One region of the Streptomyces sp. BK79 genome, then DNA from elsewhere that is predicted to be linked to it. Evidence: riboswitches for the same ligand, from Rfam matches in the RefSeq annotation. Region 1 holds a riboswitch; the other holds the start of a gene.
The links. Region 1 has a riboswitch for S-adenosylmethionine ahead of thrC (threonine synthase). Riboswitches for the same ligand answer to the same signal wherever they lie in the genome.
Positions count from the first base shown of each region.

Region 2: linked by a shared signal. The riboswitch ahead of ACFIF2_RS17975 (aminotransferase class V-fold PLP-dependent enzyme) and the one ahead of thrC (threonine synthase) in region 1 are both predicted to bind S-adenosylmethionine.

Region 1 covers NZ_JBHVOC010000014.1:162,991-172,798, forward strand. Annotated here, with positions in the region: gene ACFIF2_RS19300 (carboxylesterase/lipase family protein) at 1-1,485, opposite strand, end outside; gene ACFIF2_RS19305 (NADH:flavin oxidoreductase) at 1,583-2,713, opposite strand; gene groL (chaperonin GroEL) at 2,943-4,568, opposite strand; gene ACFIF2_RS19315 (cold-shock protein) at 4,902-5,105, opposite strand; gene ACFIF2_RS19320 (MoaD/ThiS family protein) at 5,535-5,810, opposite strand; gene thrC (threonine synthase) at 5,807-7,120, opposite strand; SAM riboswitch class I at 7,139-7,286, opposite strand; gene ACFIF2_RS19330 (glucosyl-3-phosphoglycerate synthase) at 7,421-8,365, shown strand; gene ACFIF2_RS19335 (trehalose-6-phosphate synthase) at 8,438-9,808, shown strand, end outside.
Region 2 covers NZ_JBHVOC010000013.1:104,516-114,323, reverse strand. Annotated here, with positions in the region: gene ACFIF2_RS17985 (cytochrome bc complex cytochrome b subunit) at 1-473, shown strand, start outside; gene trpD (anthranilate phosphoribosyltransferase) at 605-1,669, shown strand; SAM riboswitch class IV at 1,750-1,866, shown strand; gene ACFIF2_RS17975 (aminotransferase class V-fold PLP-dependent enzyme) at 2,013-3,410, shown strand; gene ACFIF2_RS17970 (glycerate kinase) at 3,320-4,600, opposite strand; gene ACFIF2_RS17965 (SLC13 family permease) at 4,597-6,012, opposite strand; gene ACFIF2_RS17960 (response regulator transcription factor) at 6,101-6,763, opposite strand; gene ACFIF2_RS17955 (ATP-binding protein) at 6,784-8,274, opposite strand; gene ACFIF2_RS17950 (small secreted hydrophilic protein) at 8,195-8,509, opposite strand; gene ACFIF2_RS17945 (Lrp/AsnC family transcriptional regulator) at 8,657-8,938, opposite strand; gene ACFIF2_RS17940 (rhomboid family intramembrane serine protease) at 8,935-9,696, opposite strand.

The DNA.
Region 1 (9,808 bases):
ACCCTCCCACAGGCGCCGGGACGCCTCCTGCGGGTACGGCGCCACCACCGGCTCGGCGTCCAGGACCTGGACCAGCCGCCGCTGCGTGTCGTACGCGGGCCAGCCGGGGTCGCCGGTCCGGGCGAACGACGTCCACGCGGAACGGAACCGCGACGACAGCGCCAGCGCCTCCGCGGACGGCTCCGCGCCCTCGAAGAGCAGCAGACCCAGGTCGGCGCGGAACGTGCCGAAGAGGAGTGGGACGTCCAGCGCGTGGCACGCGCCCAGCGCGCCGCCGGCGCCCGGGGCCGGCCAGGTCAGCTCGTAGACGTGGGCCCGGCCACCGCCCGCGAGATGGGCCTCGGCCAGGTGCAGGGACGGCATGGCGAACAGCCAGTCGGTCTGGACGCGTTCGTACAGGTCGTTCGCGGACGCGTCCGGGTACGCGGCCCGGTAGGCCGCCTCGCCGCCCGGCGCGTACAGCCGCAGCGCCGCGCTCGCGCGTTCCTCGGAGATCTGCCCGAGTTTCCCGGCCATGGCGGTGAACAGGCGGTTCTCGTCGCGGTTGTGGCCGGTGATCAGCTCGACGTCCCGGGACGCGCCGGAGGCCAGCGCCCGCCAGGGCGTGTCCGGCAGGACGTCGCCGTCCACGACCGGCGCGTACGGGGTGATCGTGGGCGCGGCCTGGCCCCAGCGGGCGACCATGCCGGGCATCTTCGGGGCGAGCGACTGCCCCGCCTTGACCAGCTGCTCGGGCTCCACGGCCGCCAGGTCGGCCACGGTGGGCCCGAGGCCCAGCTCGGCGGCGAGGGCGGTGCCCACGTCCCGGGCGAGGGCGTCGGAGAAGAACGTGCCCGGCACGCTCTGGGCGATGGCCCGGTGGAAGAGGCCGGCCGCGCGGGGCATGGACAGCAGACAGGCCACGGAACCGGCGCCCGCCGACTCGCCGAAGACCGTGACCCGGCCCGGGTCGCCGCCGAACGCCGCGATGTTGTCCCGTACCCATTCCAGCGCGGCCACCTGGTCGAGCAGGCCCCGGTTGGCGGGGGCGCCGTCGATGTGGGCGAAGCCCTCCATGCCGACGCGGTAGTTGAGGGTGACGACGACGAGGTCGCCGTCCTCGGCGATGCGGCGGGCGTCGTAGCCGGGGCTGCCGGAGTGGCCGAGCTTGTAGGCGCCGCCGTAGATCCAGACCATGACCGGACGGCGGGCGGCCGGGTCCGGCGCGGGGGTCCAGACGTTGACGGTCAGCCAGTCCTCGCCCTCGGGGAGCGCCCCGGCCGGCCCCGCGAGGCCCATGTCCTGCGGGGGCGGCGGGCCGAAGGCGTACGCCTCCCGTATCCCGTCCCAGGGGCGGGCGGGACGCGGGGCGGCGAACCGGAGTCCGCCCACCGGCGGTTCGGCGAACGGGATGCCGCGGAAGACGGCCAGGCCGTCCTCCCGCCGACCGCGCACCTGGCCGACGGCGGTGCGCACCACGGGTTCCGGGACCTCGGGGTTCGTCATGGATCACTCCCTCACTGGACGCCGCTGGACGTACGTACGGCAGTAGTTGGTGATCCCACGGACCCTACGCCGCGGTGCGCGGCCCAGGCGGAGCGGGTCAGCTCAGGGTCCGCAGCGCGGACGCGTCGAACGGCGCCAGCTCGTCGAAGCGGCCGGAGAGGACCTTCTGGGCCCACAGCGGGTCCTGGAGCAGCGCGCGGCCGACGGCGACGAGGTCGAACTCGTCGCGCTCCATGCGGTCCAGGAGGTCGTCGAGGCTGCCGAGCCCAGCACCCTGGCCCTGGAACGCCTTGCCGAACTCGCCGTCCAGGCCGACCGAGCCGACGGTGATGGCGGTCTTGCCGGTGAGCTTCTTGGTCCAGCCGGCCAGGTTGAGGTCGGAGCCGTCGAACTCCGGGGTCCAGTAGCGGCGGGTGGAGGCGTGGAAGGCGTCGACGCCGGCCGAGGCGAGCGGGGCGAGGATCGTCTCCAGCTCCTCGGGGGTCTCGGCGAGGCGGGCGTCGTAGGCGTCCATCTTCCACTGCGAGTAGCGGAAGATCACCGGGAACTCCGGCGAGACCTTCTCGCGTACGGCGGCCACGATCTCGGCGGCGAAGCGCGTGCGGGAGACGGGGTCGCCGCCGTAGGCGTCGGTGCGGCGGTTGGTGCCCGCCCACAGGAACTGGTCGACGAGGTAGCCGTGGGCGCCGTGGATCTCCACGCCGTCGAAGCCGATGCGCTCGGCGTCGGCGGCGGCGTCGGCGAAGGCGCCGATGACGTCGTCCAGGTCGCGCTGGGTCATCGCCCTGCCGGTGGCCTCGTCCTCGCCGATGCGCAGGCCGGAGGGGCCGACGGCGGGGGCGTCGGCGAAGGGCGGCTCACCCTGCTTGCGGACCATGCCGATGTGCCACAGCTGCGGCACGATCGTGCCGCCCGCCGCGTGCACGGCCTCGGCGACCTTCGCCCAGCCGGCGAGCTGCTCCTCGCCGTGGAAGCGCGGCACGCGGTCGCTCTGCCCGGCGGAGTCGTGCCCGACGTAGGTGCCCTCGGTGACGATCAGGCCGACACCGGCGGCGGCGCGGCGCGCGTAGTACGAGAGCACGTCCTCGCCGGGGACGCCGCCCGGGGAGAACATCCGGGTCATCGGCGCCATCGCGACGCGGTTCGGGACGGTCAGGCCGTTGATGGTGGCCGGGCGGGCGAGGAGGTGCGCGGCGCGCGAGGCGGTGTCGGAGGCGGTGACGGTCACGTGGGGGCTCCTAAGGAGGTACCAGTGGGTATGTGCGCGTGCATAGAGGGTGCCTCCACGACAACAGGCGCACCCGTCGCGGCCATTCCGTCCACGGCCCCCGACCGGCGTGATCCGTCGCACATCGCGGCCGCGGGGGCCCGCGGGAACGCCCGAGGGCGGCACCCCCTGCCGGAACAGGGAGTGCCGCCCTCGGTACGTGACGGACGGTCGATCAACCAGAGGTCGATCAGAAGTCCATGTCACCGCCCGGCATGCCGCCCGGGGCGCCGCCCGCGGCGGCCTTCTCCGGCTTGTCGGCGATGACGGCCTCGGTGGTGAGGAACAGCGCGGCGATGGAGGCGGCGTTCTGCAGCGCGGAACGGGTCACCTTCGCCGGGTCGATGATGCCCTCGGCGATCATGTCGACGTACTCACCGGTCGCGGCGTTCAGGCCGTGGCCGACGGTCAGGTTGCGGACCTTCTCCACGACGACGCCGCCCTCGAGACCACCGTTGACGGCGATCTGCTTCAGCGGGGCCTCCAGGGCGAGCTTCACGGCGTTGGCGCCGGTCGCCTCGTCACCCGTCAGCTCCAGCTTCTCGAAGACCTGGGAGGCCTGGAGCAGGGCCACGCCACCACCGGCGACGATGCCCTCCTCGACGGCCGCCTTCGCGTTGCGCACGGCGTCCTCGATGCGGTGCTTGCGCTCCTTGAGCTCCACCTCGGTGGCGGCACCGGCCTTGATGACCGCGACGCCGCCCGCGAGCTTCGCCAGGCGCTCCTGGAGCTTCTCGCGGTCGTAGTCCGAGTCGCTGTTCTCGATCTCGGCGCGGATCTGGTTGACGCGGCCGTTGACCTGGTCGGTCGAGCCGGCGCCGTCGACGATCGTGGTCTCGTCCTTGGTGATGACGACCTTGCGGGCGCGGCCCAGGAGGTCCAGGGACGCGTTCTCCAGCTTGAGGCCGACCTCCTCGGAGATGACCTCGCCGCCCGTGAGGATGGCGATGTCGCCGAGCATGGCCTTGCGGCGGTCGCCGAAGCCCGGGGCCTTGACGGCGACGGACTTGAAGGTGCCGCGGATCTTGTTGACGACCAGGGTCGACAGGGCCTCGCCCTCGACGTCCTCGGCGATGATCAGCAGCGGCTTGCCCGACTGCATGACCTTCTCCAGGAGCGGCAGCAGGTCCTTGACGTTGCCGATCTTGGAGTTGGCGATCAGGATGTACGGGTCGTCGAGCGACGCCTCCATACGCTCCATGTCGGTGGCGAAGTACGCCGAGATGTAGCCCTTGTCGAAGCGCATACCCTCGGTGAGCTCCAGCTCCAGACCGAAGGTCTGGGACTCCTCGACGGTGATGACGCCTTCCTTGCCGACCTTGTCCATCGCCTCGGCGATCAGCTCGCCGATCTGGGTGTCGGCGGCGGAGATGGAGGCCGTGGAGGCGATCTGCTCCTTGGTCTCGACGTCCTTGGCCTGCTCGAGCAGGGCGGCGGAGACGGCCTCGACGGCCTTCTCGATACCGCGCTTGAGGGCCATCGGGTTGGCGCCGGCGGCTACGTTGCGCAGGCCCTCCTTGACCAGGGCCTGGGCGAGAACGGTCGCGGTGGTCGTACCGTCACCGGCGACGTCGTCCGTCTTCTTGGCGACTTCCTTGACCAGCTCGGCGCCGATCTTCTCGTACGGGTCCTCGAGTTCGATCTCCTTGGCGATGGAGACACCATCGTTGGTGATCGTGGGGGCGCCCCACTTCTTCTCGAGGACGACGTTGCGGCCCTTGGGGCCGAGCGTCACCTTGACGGCGTCCGCGAGCTGGTTCATGCCGCGCTCGAGGCCGCGCCGTGCCTCCTCGTCGAACGCGATGATCTTGGCCATGTGAAGTGGTCCCTCCAGGACTGGGGGTGATTCCTTCGGACCGCGCCCGCGCCCGCGACGGACGGCTCGCCGGCCTCGTGGTTCCTTCCCCACCCGGCCTGCGGGCCTCACCGACCCGGTCCTTCGTTGTCACTCTCACCTTCAGAGTGCTAACGCCAATGATTAGCACTCGCCCCTGCCGAGTGCAAGCGCCTGCCGGGGATCCGCGCCCGCGCTCAGCCACCCGCGAACAGGGACCCGGACGGGTGTCCGGGCAGCCCGAAGGGCCCGCACCCCCCGGGAGAGGTGCGGGCCCTTCGGAGAAGAACCGTTTACTTGCGGTGGCCGAACGTCTCAGGCACTGAGGCGAACCATGTCGGCCTGCGGGCCCTTCTGACCCTGCGAGATCTCGAACTCGACCCGCTGGCCTTCTTCGAGGGTGCGGTAGCCGTCCATCTGAATCGCGCTGTAGTGGACGAAAACATCCGCACCACCGTCGACCGCGATGAAGCCGTACCCCTTCTCCGCGTTGAACCACTTGACGGTGCCCTGAGCCATGCCTAACTCCCCTATTACTGGCCCTTGCACAGATCCGCACTTCGCGGACCCGGGTCAGACCTCACCCCCCACGACTGGGGGCGTGCGCCGGAACGCGTCGACCGCGGCTGAATGTATCTGTCCAACTGCCGTCTGCAACAGGTCAGTCGGACGAGAAATCTGGACGCACCCGGTCCGGAATAGGGCGAAGTTTCACTGCAATTCGGATCAATTCCGGGTACGCAAAAGGCGCAAAAGCCGCGAAAAGGGCCCGCACTTTGGCTGCTTCTTATCGGGCGAGCGGCAGGGAATTCAGGCTCCCCGATCTCTTGATCGGGAGCGCGTTCCCCAACTCTACCGCGCTCAATCACATGGAATTGCCCCCTCCGCTTCTCTTACGGAGAGGGCAATACGCACTACGAGGTGTATCAGCCGGGAGCCGGCCCGGTGTCAGCCGCCGGCGACCGCCGGAATGATGGAGACGCCCGCACCGTCCGGCGTCACCGTCTTGAGGCCCTGCTCGAAGCGGACGTCGTCGTCGTTGACGTACACGTTGACGAAGCGACGCAGCTTGCCCTGGTCGTCCAGGACGCGGGCGGCGATGCCGGTGTGGTTCTTCTCCAGGTCGGAGATGACCTCCCCGAGGTTCGCGCCCTCGGCGCTGACCTCGGCCTGCCCGCCGGTGTAGGTGCGCAGGATGGTCGGGATGCGAACGGTCACGCTCATGCGAGGCCAGCCTCTCGGAAGGAGTCCAGGTTCGGGCGGATGGTGGCGGTCAGGCCGGTGCCGGCCACCGCGTCGAGGGTCTTGAGGCCGTCGCCGGTGTTGAGGACGACCGTGGTGAGGGAGGGGTCCAGCGCGCCGCTGTCGACCAGCTTGCGCGTCACGCCCACCGTCACCCCGCCGGCGGTCTCCGCGAAGATGCCCTCCGTGCGGGCGAGCAGCTTGATGGCGTCGACGACCTGCTCGTCGGTCACGTCCTCCACGGCGCCACCGGTGCGGCGCGCGATGTCGAGGACGTAGGGGCCGTCGGCCGGGTTGCCGATGGCCAGCGACTTGGCGATGGTGTTCGGCTTCTGCGGGCGGACGACGTCGTGGCCGGCCTTGTACGCGGTGGACACCGGGGAGCAGCCCTCGGCCTGGGCACCGAAGATCTTGTACGGCTTGTCCTCGACCAGCCCGAGCCTGATCAGCTCCTGCAGCCCCTTGTCGATCTTCGTGAGCTGGGAGCCGGAGGCGATCGGGACGACGATCTGGTCGGGCAGCTTCCAGCCGAGCTGCTCGCAGATCTCGTACGCGAGGGTCTTGGAGCCCTCCGCGTAGTAGGGCCGCAGGTTGACGTTGACGAAGCCCCAGCCCTCGCCGGCCGGGTCGCCGATCAGTTCGGAGCAGAAGCGGTTGACGTCGTCGTAGTTGCCCTCGATGCCGACCAGCTCACCGCCGTAGACGGCGGCCATGACGACCTTGCCCTGCTCCAGGTCGTGCGGGATGAACACGCAGGACCGGAAGCCGGCGCGGGCGGCGGCGGCGCCGACGGCGCCGGCCAGGTTGCCGGTGGAGGAGCAGGAGAGGGTGGTGAAGCCGAAGGCGCGGGCGGCCTCCAGGGCCTGGGCGACGACGCGGTCCTTGAAGGAGTGCGTCGGGTTGCCGGAGTCGTCCTTGACGAACAGCTTGCCGGGCTCGACACCCAGCTCGCGCGCGAGGTTGTCGGCCTGGACGAGCTTGGTCCAGCCGGGGTTGATGTTCGGCTTGGTCGCCACGTCGGCGGGGACGGGCAGCAGCGGCGCGTAGCGCCAGATGTTCGCGGGACCCGCCTCGATCCGCCCTCGCAGCTCCTCGGTGTCGTAGGCCGAGAAGTCGTAGGCGATCTCCAGCGGGCCGAAACACTCCTCGCAGGCGAAGAGCGGGCCGAGCGGCACACGGTGGCCGCACTCGCGGCAGGAGAGCGCCGCGGCGGGACCGAGGTCGACCGGGGAGGCGGCGGAGGGGGTGGAAGCGGTGGTGTCGGTGGTGCTTTCGACAGTCTGCACAGCCATGTGAGGCGAGGCCCTTTCTCCTCATCTTCCTCACGACGCATCTCGCCGTGAGACGGATTTGGCACCTTCCCTAGCCGGGAGCCTCGCCACGTCCGTGTGACAAGAACCGACTGGAGGGTTGCCGGGGCTTCATCGGGCCGTATCCCTCTGCCCCTCTGGATGAGCGGTGTTCAGTTGTTGGTCACGCGGCGACCCCGGCATGCGAAGGTCACCCGCGTTGTTCAAGACTGTAACCGACGGCCACGGCTGTTGAGATAGTCGTCCGAACCGCGAGATGGATCACAGAGGGAGCCCCGGACCGTGCTGGAAGAAGTCGAGCGCTGGCTGAGCGCACGCTCCTGGTCCGTCGCGGACCGGCCCCTCCAGCAGCTCCTGGCCGCCAAACGCGCCACCGGTCAGTCGGTCAGCGTGGTGCTCCCCGCCCTGAACGAGGAGGCGACGGTCGGCGACATCGTCTCGGTGATCCGCCGGGACCTGATGCGCCGGGCGCCGCTCGTCGACGAGGTCGTGGTCGTCGACTCCGGCTCCACCGACCGCACCTCGGCGGTGGCCGCCGCGGCGGGCGCCCGCGTCGTGCACCGCGACGCGATCCTCCCCCGCATCCCGGCCGTGCCGGGCAAGGGCGAGGTGCTGTGGCGCTCGCTGCTGGTCACGGGCGGCGACATCGTCTGCTTCGTCGACGCCGACCTGCGCGACTTCTCCTCCGACTTCGTCTCCGGGATCGTCGGCCCGCTGCTCACCGACCCCGGCGTGCACCTCGTCAAGGCCATGTACGACCGCCCCCTGGGCACCGAGCCCGGGCAGGGCGGCCGGGTCACGGAGCTGATGGCCCGCCCGCTGCTCAACCTGCACTGGCCCCGGCTGGCGGGCTTCGTCCAGCCGCTCGGCGGCGAGTACGCGGCCCGCCGCTCCCTGCTCGAACGGCTCCCCTTCCCCGTCGGCTACGGCGTGGAGCTGGGCATGCTCGTCGACGCCCTGCACCTGGTGGGCCTGGACGCCCTCGCGCAGGTCGACGTCGGCGTGCGCCGGCACCGGCACCAGGACGGCCAGGCGCTGGGCCGCATGTCCGCCGCGATCTACCGCACCGCCCAGCTCCGGCTGGCCCGCGGCCACCTGGTCCGCCCCTCCCTCATCCAGTTCGAGCGCGGCACCGACGGCTTCGAGCCGCGCACCTACTCCGTGGACACCGAGGAGAGGCCGCCGATGACGGAGATCGCGGAGTACGCGGCCCGGCGGGTGGCGTGAACAGCGCAGCAGGCGGCGTGAACACCCGGAACGCACGTTTGAGTGTTTCGGGGCCGGGCTAGGTTGAGGCGTATGGCTGCAAGCTTCGGTACTGCTCAGGTGCTCGTCGCCTCCAATCGGGGGCCCGTCTCGTACGAGGTGCGCGAGGACGGTTCGCTCAACGCCCGGCGCGGCGGTGGCGGGCTGGTCTCCGGGCTGTCGGCCATCGGGCCGGACGCGGGCGCGCTGTGGGTGTGCTCCGCGTTGGGCGACGGCGACCGCGAGGCGGTCCGGCGCGGCGTCGGCGAGGACGGCGTACGGATGCTGGACGTGCCGGCCGACGTGCACGCGGACGCGTACAACGGGATCGCGAACTCGGTGCTGTGGTTCGTGCACCACATGCTGTACCAGACGCCCCTGGAGCCGGTCTTCGACGCGGAGTTCCGGCGGCAGTGGGCCTCCTACGAGGCGTACAACCGGGCCTTCGCCGAGGCGCTGGCCGAGGAGGCCGCCGAGGGCGCGGTCGCGATCGTGCAGGACTACCACCTGACGCTGGTGCCGGGCATGCTGCGCGAGCTGCGGCCGGACCTCAGGATCGGGCACTTCTCGCACACGCCGTGGGCGCCGGTGGACTACTTCCGGCTGCTGCCGGACGACATCGCGGAGCAGGTGCTGCGCGGCATGCTCGGCGCCGACCGGCTCGGCTTCCTCACCCGGCGGTGGGCGGACGCGTTCACCGCGTGCTGCGACGCCGTGGTGGGCGGGGTCGGGGAGACGGAGATCGGCGTGCACGGGCTGGGCGCCGACGCGGAGTTCCTGCGCGAGCGGTCGCACGAGGCGGACGTGGACGAGCGGATGGCGGCGCTGCGGGACGAGATCGGCACGGCTCCGGACGGCAGCGCGCGCCGCGCGATCGTGCGGGTGGACCGGACCGAGCTGTCCAAGAACATCGTGCGGGGGCTGCTGGCGTACCGGGAGCTGCTGGCCGGGCGGCCCGAGTGGCGCGAGCGGGTGGCGCACGTCGCGTTCGCCTACCCGTCGCGGCAGGACCTCGCCGTGTACCGGGACTACACCGCCGAGGTGGAGCGGGTGGCGGAGTCGATCAACGCGGAGTTCGGGACGGCGGGGTGGACGCCGGTCGTGCTGCACGTGAAGGACGACTTCGCGCGGTCGCTGGCGGCGTACCGGCTGGCGGACGTGGCGCTGGTCAACCCCGTCCGGGACGGGATGAACCTCGTCGCCAAGGAGGTGCCGGTCGTCTCCGACGAGGGGTGCGTGCTGGTGCTGTCGCGGGAGGCGGGGGCGTACGAGGAGCTGGGCGAGGACGCGGTGGTGGTGAACCCGTACGACGTCTCCGGGACCGCGGAGGCGTTGCACGCGGCGTTGTCGGTGGGGGCCGGGGAGCGGGCGGAGCGGACGAAGCGGCTGGCCGCGGCGGGGACGGCGTTGCCGCCGGCGCGGTGG
Region 2 (9,808 bases), on a different contig from region 1:
GGATCACCGAGTACTTCATCCTGCTCATCGGTGGCGGCAACGACATCTGGGCCACGCACTTCCACCTGTCGATCAACGCGATCACCTGGTTCGTCCGCATCGCGTTCTTCGTCGGACCGGTCATCGCGTTCATCGTCACCAAGCGGATCTGCCTCGGCCTCCAGCGCCGGGACAAGGAGAAGGTGCTGCACGGCCGCGAGTCGGGCATCATCAAGCGCCTGCCGCACGGTGAGTTCATCGAGGTGCACGAGCCGCTCAGCCAGGAGGCGCTCTACACGCTCACGGCGCACGAGCAGTACAAGCCGGCCGAGATCGGCCCGACGGTCGACGAGAACGGCGTCGAGCGCAAGCCGAAGCGCACGGAGAAGCTCCGCGCCAAGCTGAGCAAGGGGTACTACGGCGAGGAGTCGCAGATTCCGAAGCCGACCGTCGAGGAGTACAAGGAGATCACGAGCGGCCACGGCCACCACTGACCCTCCAGCGTCGCCACACCACGGTCGAAGGGCCCCGTCCGTTCCGCGGACGGGGCCCTTCGCCGTGCCCGGGGCTGGATAGGGTGGGAGCACACTTCCCTTCCGCCACACACACGATTCTGGAGCGGCTCATGAGCGCTGCGACCCCCGCTGGAGGCGACAACGCGGCGGGCCGCTCCTGGCCCGCCCTGCTGAACGGACTGCTGGACGGCCGCGACCTGTCCGCCGACGACACGGCGTGGGCGCTGGACGTGATCATGCGCGGCGAGGCGACGGACGCGCAGATCGCCGGCTTCGCGGTGGCCCTGAGGTCCAAGGGAGAGACCGTCGAGGAGATCTCCGGTCTCGTCCGCACGATGTACGCCCACGCCAACGTGATCGAGGTGCCCGGCGAGACGGTCGACATCGTCGGTACCGGCGGCGACGGCGCCAAGACGGTCAACATCTCCACCATGTCGGCGATCGTCGTGGCCGGCACGGGCGCGAAGGTCGTCAAGCACGGCAACCGGGCCGCCTCCTCGGCGTCCGGGGCCTCCGACGTCCTGGAGAAGCTCGGGGTCAACCTGGAGCTGACGCCGAAGCGGGTGGCGGAGGTCGCCGAGGAGGCCGGCATCACCTTCTGCTTCGCCGTGAAGTTCCACCCGGCGCTGCGCCACGTGGCGGCGGCGCGCGGTCAGCTGGGCATCCGCACGGTGTTCAACTTCCTGGGCCCGTTGACCAACCCCGCCCATGTGAAGGCCCAGGCCATCGGGGTGGCCCACGCCCGGATGGCGCCGATCATCGCCGGTGTCTTCGCCGAGCGCGGCCACTCGTCCCTGGTCTTCCGCGGTGACGACGGCCTCGACGAGCTGACCACGACCTCCACGTCCAAGGTCTGGGTCGTCCGGGACGGCCGGGTGACCGAGGAGACCTTCGACCCCCGGGACGTCGGCATCGACCTCGTGCCGGTCGAGGCGCTGCGCGGTGCCGACGCCTCCTACAACGCCGACGTCGCCCGCCGCCTGCTGAACGGCGAGAGCGGCCCGGTCCGCGACGCGGTGCTGCTGAACTCGGCGGCGGCCCTGGTGGCCCTGGAGCCCGGCGCGGGGACGCTGACGGAGCAGGTCCGGGCCGGCATGGACCGGGCCGCCGAGTCGATCGACTCGGGCGCGGCCAGGCGGGCCCTGGAGCGCTGGGTGGCCGCGAGCAACGCGTAGCCGCCTTCCCGTGTGACGTGCGTCCCGCGATCCGGACCCGGGTTGCGGGGCGCCGATCATTTCCCTTAGGTTTTCCGACAGGTCATGAGTGACAGTCATGAGGCCCCGGCCGACTGTCCGGCAACCCTCCGTCCGTGGCGGGGTGCCCCGGGTGAAGACCAGGTCGTGGACAGCAAGGTCCACGGCAAGCGCGGACCCCTCGCGAAACCAGGGGTCCTGGGTCGTCCGAGGGAGTCTCCCGTGAACCAGCGAATGCGATAGGGCCGCAGAGCCCCGCCTCCGCACACCCCTTTCTTCTCTTTCACAGCGCGTTCCTCCGCGCTGGTCTTCACGGGAGTCCGCCATGTCCGTACCCACCGCTGTCGCCACCCCGCTGCCCGTTCTGGGCCGGGACGTCACCGTGCCGCTCGTCACCGGCGGAGAGGTCACCTACGCCGCGCTCGACTACGCCGCCAGCGCGCCCGCGCTCCAGCGGGTCTGGGACGACGTCGCCGCCTACGCCCCGTACTACGGCAGCGTGCACCGCGGGGCCGGGTACCTGTCGCAGCTGTCGACCGACCTGTTCGAGAACGCCCGCAGGACCGTCGCCGGATTCCTCGGCTGCCGGGACGGGGACCAGGTGGTCTTCACCCGCTCCACCACCGACTCCCTCAACCTGCTCGCCGCCGCGCTGCCCGCCGGCTGCCGGGTCTTCGTCTTCGAGACCGAGCACCACGCCTCGCTGCTGCCCTGGCGGAACGCGGACGTGACCTACCTCGACGCCCCGCGCACCCCCGCGCAGGCCGTCGAGACCCTGGAGCGCGCGCTGGCCGCCCGCGAGCCGTACGGGCCCGCCCTGGTGTGCGTCACCGGCGCCTCGAACGTCACCGGTGAGCTGTGGCCGGTGCGGGAACTGGCCGCCGCCGCCCACGCGCACGGCGCCCGCATCGTGCTGGACGCCGCCCAGCTCGCCCCGCACCACCCCGTGTCGGTGGCCGACCTGGACGTCGACTGGGTCGCCTTCTCCGGGCACAAGCTGTACGCCCCCTTCGGCGCCGGCGTGCTGGCCGGCCGCGCCGACTGGCTGCGCGAGGCCGAGCCGTACCTCGCGGGCGGCGGTGCCAGCCGCCGGGTCACCCGGCGCGCCGACGGCGGGGTGGACGTGGAGTGGCACGACAGCGCCGCGCGCCACGAGGCCGGGTCGCCCAACGTCATCGGCGCCTACGCGATCGCCTCCGCCTGCAAGGCGCTCACCGAGGCCGGGTTCGACACGCTGGTCGCCCGCGAGGAGTACCTGATCCGGAAGGTGCGGGAGGGCCTCGCCGAGGTGCCGCGGGTGCGGGTCCTCTCGCTCTTCGGTGACGAGGCCCCCCGCGTCGGTGTCCTCTCCTTCGTCGTCGACGGCTGGAACAGCTCCCACTTCGCCGCCGCGCTCTCCGCCGAGTACGGCATCGGTGTGCGCGACGGCCTGTTCTGCGCCCACCCGCTGGTGCGCACCCTGCTCGGCAGCGACCCGCAGACGCAGGGCGAGTGCGGCGCGCCCGAGGCGGCGCCCGGCGAGAAGTCCCTGAACGCCATCCGGGTGAGCTTCGGCGCGGGCACCCCGGACGAGCACGTCGAGCGGTTCGTGAACGCCGTGAAGGAGCTGGTGAGCGACGGCGCCCGGTGGAACTACCGCACCGAGGACGGACGCTGCGTGCCCGACACCTCCAGCGCCGCCGGCACCTCCACCGCCGCCGGCGCCCCCGCCTCCGCCGGCTGAGCCGCCCGGCCCGGCAGGCGTGAGCCCAGCAGGATCATCCGCAGCGCCCGTTCGGTGGCGTCCGTGAGGAGTTCCGAGGCCCGCAGCAGGGCGTCCGCCAGGGCCATCGGCGCCGGCATGATGCCGTGGAAGGCGTCCACCCCCGGCACCTCGTGCGCGCCCTCGCCGAGTGTGCCGGCCAGGGCGAGGACGGGACGCCCGGAGAGCTTGGCGCGGCGGGCCACCTCGGCGGGGACCTTGCCGCGCGGCGTCTGGTGGTCCAGGGCGCCCTCGGCGGTCAGCACCAGGTCGGCGCGGGCCAGCCGGGCGTCCAGGTCGAGGTGGTCCAGCAGCACGTCGAAGCGGGGCAGCAGCCGGGCCCCGACGGCGGCCAGTCCGGCGCCCAGTCCGCCCGAGGCGCCGGTGCCGGGGCCGCCGCGCAGGTCGACGCCGGTGACCCCGAGGTCGCGGGTGAGGACGCGCGCCCAGTTCTCCAGCCCGGCCGACAACTCCTCGACCTGTGCGGGCGTCGCCCCCTTCTGCGGGCCGAACACCCGGGCCACGCCCCGCTCTCCGCAGAGCACGTTGAAGGGGTTGCAGGCCACCAGCAGCTCGGTGTCCCCCAGACGGGCGTCGAGGCCGGACGGGTCGACGCGGGCCAGGCGGATCAGCTCCCGTCCGCCGGGCGGGAGTTCGAAGCCGTCGGCGTCCAGCAGCCGCGCCCCGAGCGCCTGGAGCGCGCCGGCGCCCCCGTCGGACGTACCCGAGTCGCCGCAGCCGACCAGGACGCGCCGTACCCCGGTGTCGAGCGCGGCGCGGATCAGCTCTCCGACGCCGTACGTGGTGGTGGCGCCGGGGTCGCGCAGGGCCCGGGGGACCAGGGAGAGACCGGCCACGGCCGCCATCTCCACCACCGCCGTGTCCCGGCCGCCGAGCAGGGCGAAGTGGGTGCCGACGGTCTCGCCGACCGGGCCGGTGGCGGCCAGCGCGACGAGCCGTCCGCCGGTCGCGGCGGCCAGCGCGGCGGCCGTGCCCTCGCCGCCGTCGACGAGCGGGACGCGGTCGATCTCGGCGGCCGGCAGGACCCGGCGGACGCCCGCCGCGATGGCGTCGGCGGCGGCCTCGGCGGACAGGGACTCCTTGAAGCCGCTGGGCGCGACGACGACGCGGTTCAGCAGGGTGGGCAGGGAAGACACGGAGGACTCCTTCATCGGGTCACGGGTACGCCGAGCAGCGGCCAGACGGCGGCGGCGAAGAACAGCACGAGCGCGGCCGTCAGCGGCGCCAGGACGGCGGACAGCCGCAGCAGGTCGCGCGGGGTGTAGGTGGGGGTGCCGGGGAGGTCGGAGAAGAGCGTGACCGGCTTGGCGGAGGCCGGGAGCGTGTGGCAGAAGCCGGCGGCGGCGGTGGACGCGAGCGCGGCGGCGACCGGATTGACCCCGGCGCCCACGGCCGCCGCGATCACCAGCGGGACCAGGACCGAGGAGCGGGCCGAGCGGGACTGGAGGACCAGGTGGGCGGCCGTGCTGATCGCGACCACCACACCGAGGAAGACGGCCGGCGTGACGTGCGCGGGTATCCCCGACACCAGCCACTTCGCCGCGCCGGAGTCGGCGAGCGCGACGCCCATCGCCATGGTCGCCGCCATGAACAGCAGCAGCGACCAGGGCACCGTCTTGAGCGCGTCCTTGAGCCGTACGGTGCCGAGCGCGGGGGTGGAGGCGACGACCGCGCCGATCAGCGCCACGACCGCGGGCGACACGTGGTGCAGCGGCTCGCTGCACCACAGGGCCACCACGGTGGCCAGCAGCAGGGCGCACCGCTTCTCCGCCTGCGTCCACGGCCCGGTCACCGGGCTCTCGCTGTGCCGCTGTATCTCCTCGGCGGTGATGTGGACGGGACCCTTGCGGTCCGCCCGCCGGGTCGTCGTCAGCAGCACCGTCTCGGCGGCCAGATGGGAGGAGGCCACCGCCAGGGGGAGGCCCAGCAGCAGCCACTGGGTGAAGCCGATCCGGTCGCCGGTCGTCTCCCACAGCACCGACACGGTGATCAGGTGCGCGCCCGCTCCGATCAGGGTCGCCACCGCCGACAGCAGGATCACGGTCGGGAACAGCAGCGCCAGCATCACCACCAGGCGTTTGCGGTCCGCGAGGGCCTTGGCGAGGGCGAGGAACACCGGCAGCGCGAGCGCCGCCCGCCCCGAGGTGGCCGGCACCGCGAAGGCGGTCACGACCAGCGCGGCCGTGGTCAGGTGGACCAACTGCCGTACGCTGCGCGCCCCGCCGACCAGGAACGCCGCCGCCCGGCCCGCGAGCCCGGTGCGGGCCACCGCGGCGGCCAGGACGAAGGCGCAGATCAGCAGCCACACCGTGTCGTCACCGAGGGTGCCGAAGAGGGTGTCGCTGCTGATCACGCCGGTCGCGGTCAGCGCGAGTCCGGCACCCAGCGCGATGTAGGTGTCGTCGATCGGCGTGGCGATCCAGGCGCAGGTGGCCAGCGCGAACACGGCGAGGGTCAGGCGCGCGTCGCCACCGAGGGCGGGGAAGTTGGCGGGGACCGCCAGCAGCGCGCACAGGGACAGCGCCGCACACAGGGCCGCCGCCAGGCGGAGGTTCAACGTCACGTCATCGAGTGTTCGCCCGGGCGGTGAGTCCTCAATGAGCCCGACATGAAGGAAACTTCACACGAAAGCCGGTCAGTCCGGCAGTCGGTCAGCCCGGCAGCCGGTACCCCATCCCCCGCACCGTCTCCACCCGTTGCGCGCCCAGCTTCTTGCGCAGCGCCCGCACGTACACGTCCACGATGTTGGAGCCCGGGTCGAAGTCGTAGCCCCACACGTGGGACAGGATCTGCTCCCGCGACAGGACCTGCCCCGGATGCCGCAGGAACAGCTCCAGCAGCACGAACTCACGGGCCGTCAGGTCGACCAGCCGCTCCCCGGCGCGCGCCCGGCGGGTGCGCAGGTCCAGGGAGAGGTCGCCGGACCTCAGCACCGTCACCTCCGGCGCCCGGGCCGCCGTACGCAGCCGCAGCCGCACCCGGGCGAGCAGTTCCTCGAAGCGGAACGGCTTGGTCATCCAGTCGTCGGCGCCGCCCTCCAGGCCGGCCACCGTGTCCCGTACGGAGTCCCGGGCGGTCAGGACGATCACCGGGGTCGTCACCCGGGACTCGCGCAGCTCGCGCAGGACCGTGAAACCGTCCCGGCCGGGCAGCCCGATGTCCAGGACGACCAGGTCGAAGCCGCCGGTCAGGGCGTACTCGAAGGCGGCGTCGCCGTCGGCGACGGCGGTGGTGGTGAAGCCGTTGGCGCGCAGGCCCTTCTCGACGAAGGAGGCGATGCGCTCCTCGTCCTCGACGATGAGGATGCGGTTCATGGGCGTGCCTCTTCCGGAAATCAGTCCAGTGTCAGTACGAAGGTGGCCCCGCCGCCCTCGGTGGTGCGCAGGGCGACCCGCCCGCCGTGGCCCTCCGCGATCGCCTGGACGATCGACAGGCCGAGCCCGGCGCCGGTCCCGCGCACCCCGCGCCGGGCGGTGCCGCGCCGGAAGCGCTCGAAGATGACCTCGGCGTCCTGGGGCTGCACGCCGGGGCCCGAGTCGGCGACGTACAGCTCGATCCGGGCGCCGTCGGCGCGGGAGCCGATGCGGATGGTCTGGCCGGTGGTGGTGTGCTGCACGGCGTTCTGGGCGAGCTGCACCATCGCCTGCGTGATCCGCTGGGGATCGAGCCGGGCCTCGCGGTCGGCGACCTGGTCCAGCACCCAGTCCCGGTCGCCGAGGGTGCGGGCCTTGACGTAGACGTCGGCGGTGAGTTCGGCGACCTGGACCGGCTCGGGGGTGACGAAGTCGGGGCGTTCGGCCTTGGCGAGCAGCAGCAGGTCCTCGACGATGCGGCTCATCCGGTCCAGTTCGTCGGTGACCAGGCGGACGGTCTCCTCGCGCTCGGCCGGGTCGTCGCCCATCAGCTCCAGGTGGCCGCGGACGATGGTGATCGGCGTGCGCAGCTCGTGTCCCGCGTCGTCGACGAACCGGCGCTGGGTGGCGAAGGCGCGTTCCAGCCGGTCGAGCATGGCGTTGAACGTCTCGGCGAGCGCCGCCACGTCGTCGTGGCCGTGGACCGGGATGCGCCGGGTCAGGTCCTGCTCGGTGAGCTGCGCGGCCGTGGTCCGCACCAGCCGCACCGGCTTGAGGATGCGGCCCGCGACCACCCAGGCGATGCCGGTCGTCATCAGCAGGGCGACGCCGGAGATGGCCAGCAGCACGCGGAACACCTCGTCGGCGCGGGCCTGTTCGCGCCCCGGGTGGAAGGCGACCACGAAGGCCGCCGCCGGTTCGCCGCCGTAGCGGGCCACGGTGACCTTGGCCCAGCGGATGTCGCCCTCGGGCCGCTGGAGGGTGCCGGTGGAGTCGGGCGAGGCGTAGATGCGGCGCCGGGCGCCGGCGTCCTCGTGCAGGGGCAGGGCGACCGGGATCTCGCGCTGCTGGATGATCTGCGTGGGCTTGCCGCCCACGTCGCCGACCAGGCCGATCAGCTCCTCGTCCAGGTCGGCGTACTGCCGCTCCAGGAAGACCCGCAGCAGCCGCCCCGGGTCGGTGAACGGGCGGCCGGTGGCCGGGTCGAAGCCCTGCTCCTCGAAGTTGGCGAACTCGCCGGCCTCCTGGGCGAGCAGCCCGTTGATCCGCTGGTCGGTGTCGCGCAGCAGGATCGAGCGGGTGGTCGCGGCGACCGAGGCCAGGGCGACCGCCATCACGAGCAGCAGCCACAGCAGGATGCGGACGCGGGCCGAGATCCGGCGGCGCTCGCGGTCAGCCGTCGTCGCCGGGCCCGTCGTCGGCGCCCCGGTCGACGGCTGAGTCGTCGGGCTCCTGGCCTCGGTCGTCGTCATCGTCGTCATCCGGGGGGCTGTCGGTCACCGGTGGCCGGGTCACCACCTGGTCGCTGGGCGTCGGCTCGGGCGAGGAGGAGGTGGGCGTCGGCGTCGGGGAGCCGCTCTCCAGCTCCACCTTGGACGGCACCTTGGGCTCCTTCGGGCTGTCGGTGAGGGCGAAACTGGTCGCGGCGATGCCGAGTGGGATCAGGACCACGGCCGCGAGGGCCGCCATCCGGCGTGAGAAGACCATGTCCTCGATCCTGCGCCCCGTACCCGTCGTCCCGGATGAGCCCGCGATGAAGAACTCTTCATCAGCCGCCCGGGGCACAGCCGCCCGGGGCACAGCCGCCCGGGGCACAGCCGCGCGGGGCACAGCCCCCGGGCCCCGGCCGCCGGCTCAGTTGTCGAGCCCGATGGCGAACGCCGCCTCCAGGTCGTGCTGCGAGTACGTCCGGAACGCCACGTGCGTGTCCGTGCCCTCCACGCCCGGGATCTTGCTGATCCGGCCGGGGATGACCTCGGCCAGGTCCTCGTGCCGGCTCACCCGCACCATGGCGATCAGGTCGTAGGTGCCGGTGACGGAGAAGACCTCCGTGACGTTCTCCAGCGCGGCGATCCGCTCCGCGATCTCGGGGATGCGGTCCACGCTGGTCTTGATGAGGACGATCGCGCTGATCACGGCTGGTTCTCTCCCTCGGGCGCCGCCACTGGAACGCTCTTCACTCTAGCCGCAGGCCCGAACCGCACCCAGGCGAAGACGAAGCCCAGCCCGAAGCCCACCAGGTGCGCGAGGTACGCCACTCCCGGGCCGTCGCCGGCCCGCCCCGCGGCCATCCACTGGAGCCCGGCCCAGAAGGGCAGCACCACCCAGGCCGGGAACCGCAGCGGCAGGAAGAAGAGGAAGGGCAGGAGGCTGGTCACCCGGGCGCTCGGGAAGAGGAAGAGGAACGCGCCGAGGATCGCGGAGATCGCCCCCGAGGCACCGACCAGGGACTGCTGGGAGTGGGCGTTGGCGCCCGCGTAGCCGAGCAGGGCCAGGTAGCCGCAGCCGAGGTAGAACAGGGCGAACTGGAGCCGGCCCATCCGTTCCTCGGTCATCGCGCCGAAGACGTACAGGAAGAGCATGTTGCCCAGCAGGTGCACCCAGCTGCCGTGGACGAAGAGGGCCGTCGCGGGGGTCAGCGCCGAGCCGGGGGAGTCCTCGAACAGTTCTGCGGGGATCACGCCCCAGCGCCGGAAGTAGGCGCGCTGCGCGGCCAGCAGCTCCTCCCCGGCGCCGTACGCGGGATTGAGGCCCGCCGCCGGGCTGATCAGGAACAGCAGACAGCACAGCGTGATCAGCGTGTACGTCACCGGTGCCGTGCGGCCCCGGGTCCCGCGGGCCGTGCCGAGCGTCCTGACCCTTCCGAGGGCTGCCGTGCTCCAGTTGCGGATCATGGCTACAGAGCATGACGTAACGGGACGCAACCGCCCGGACCGCCTCGCCGCCGTGGACACGCGGGCGTCGGGTACCCGCCAGGCCGTAGGGTTACGAGCCACACGCACCCGG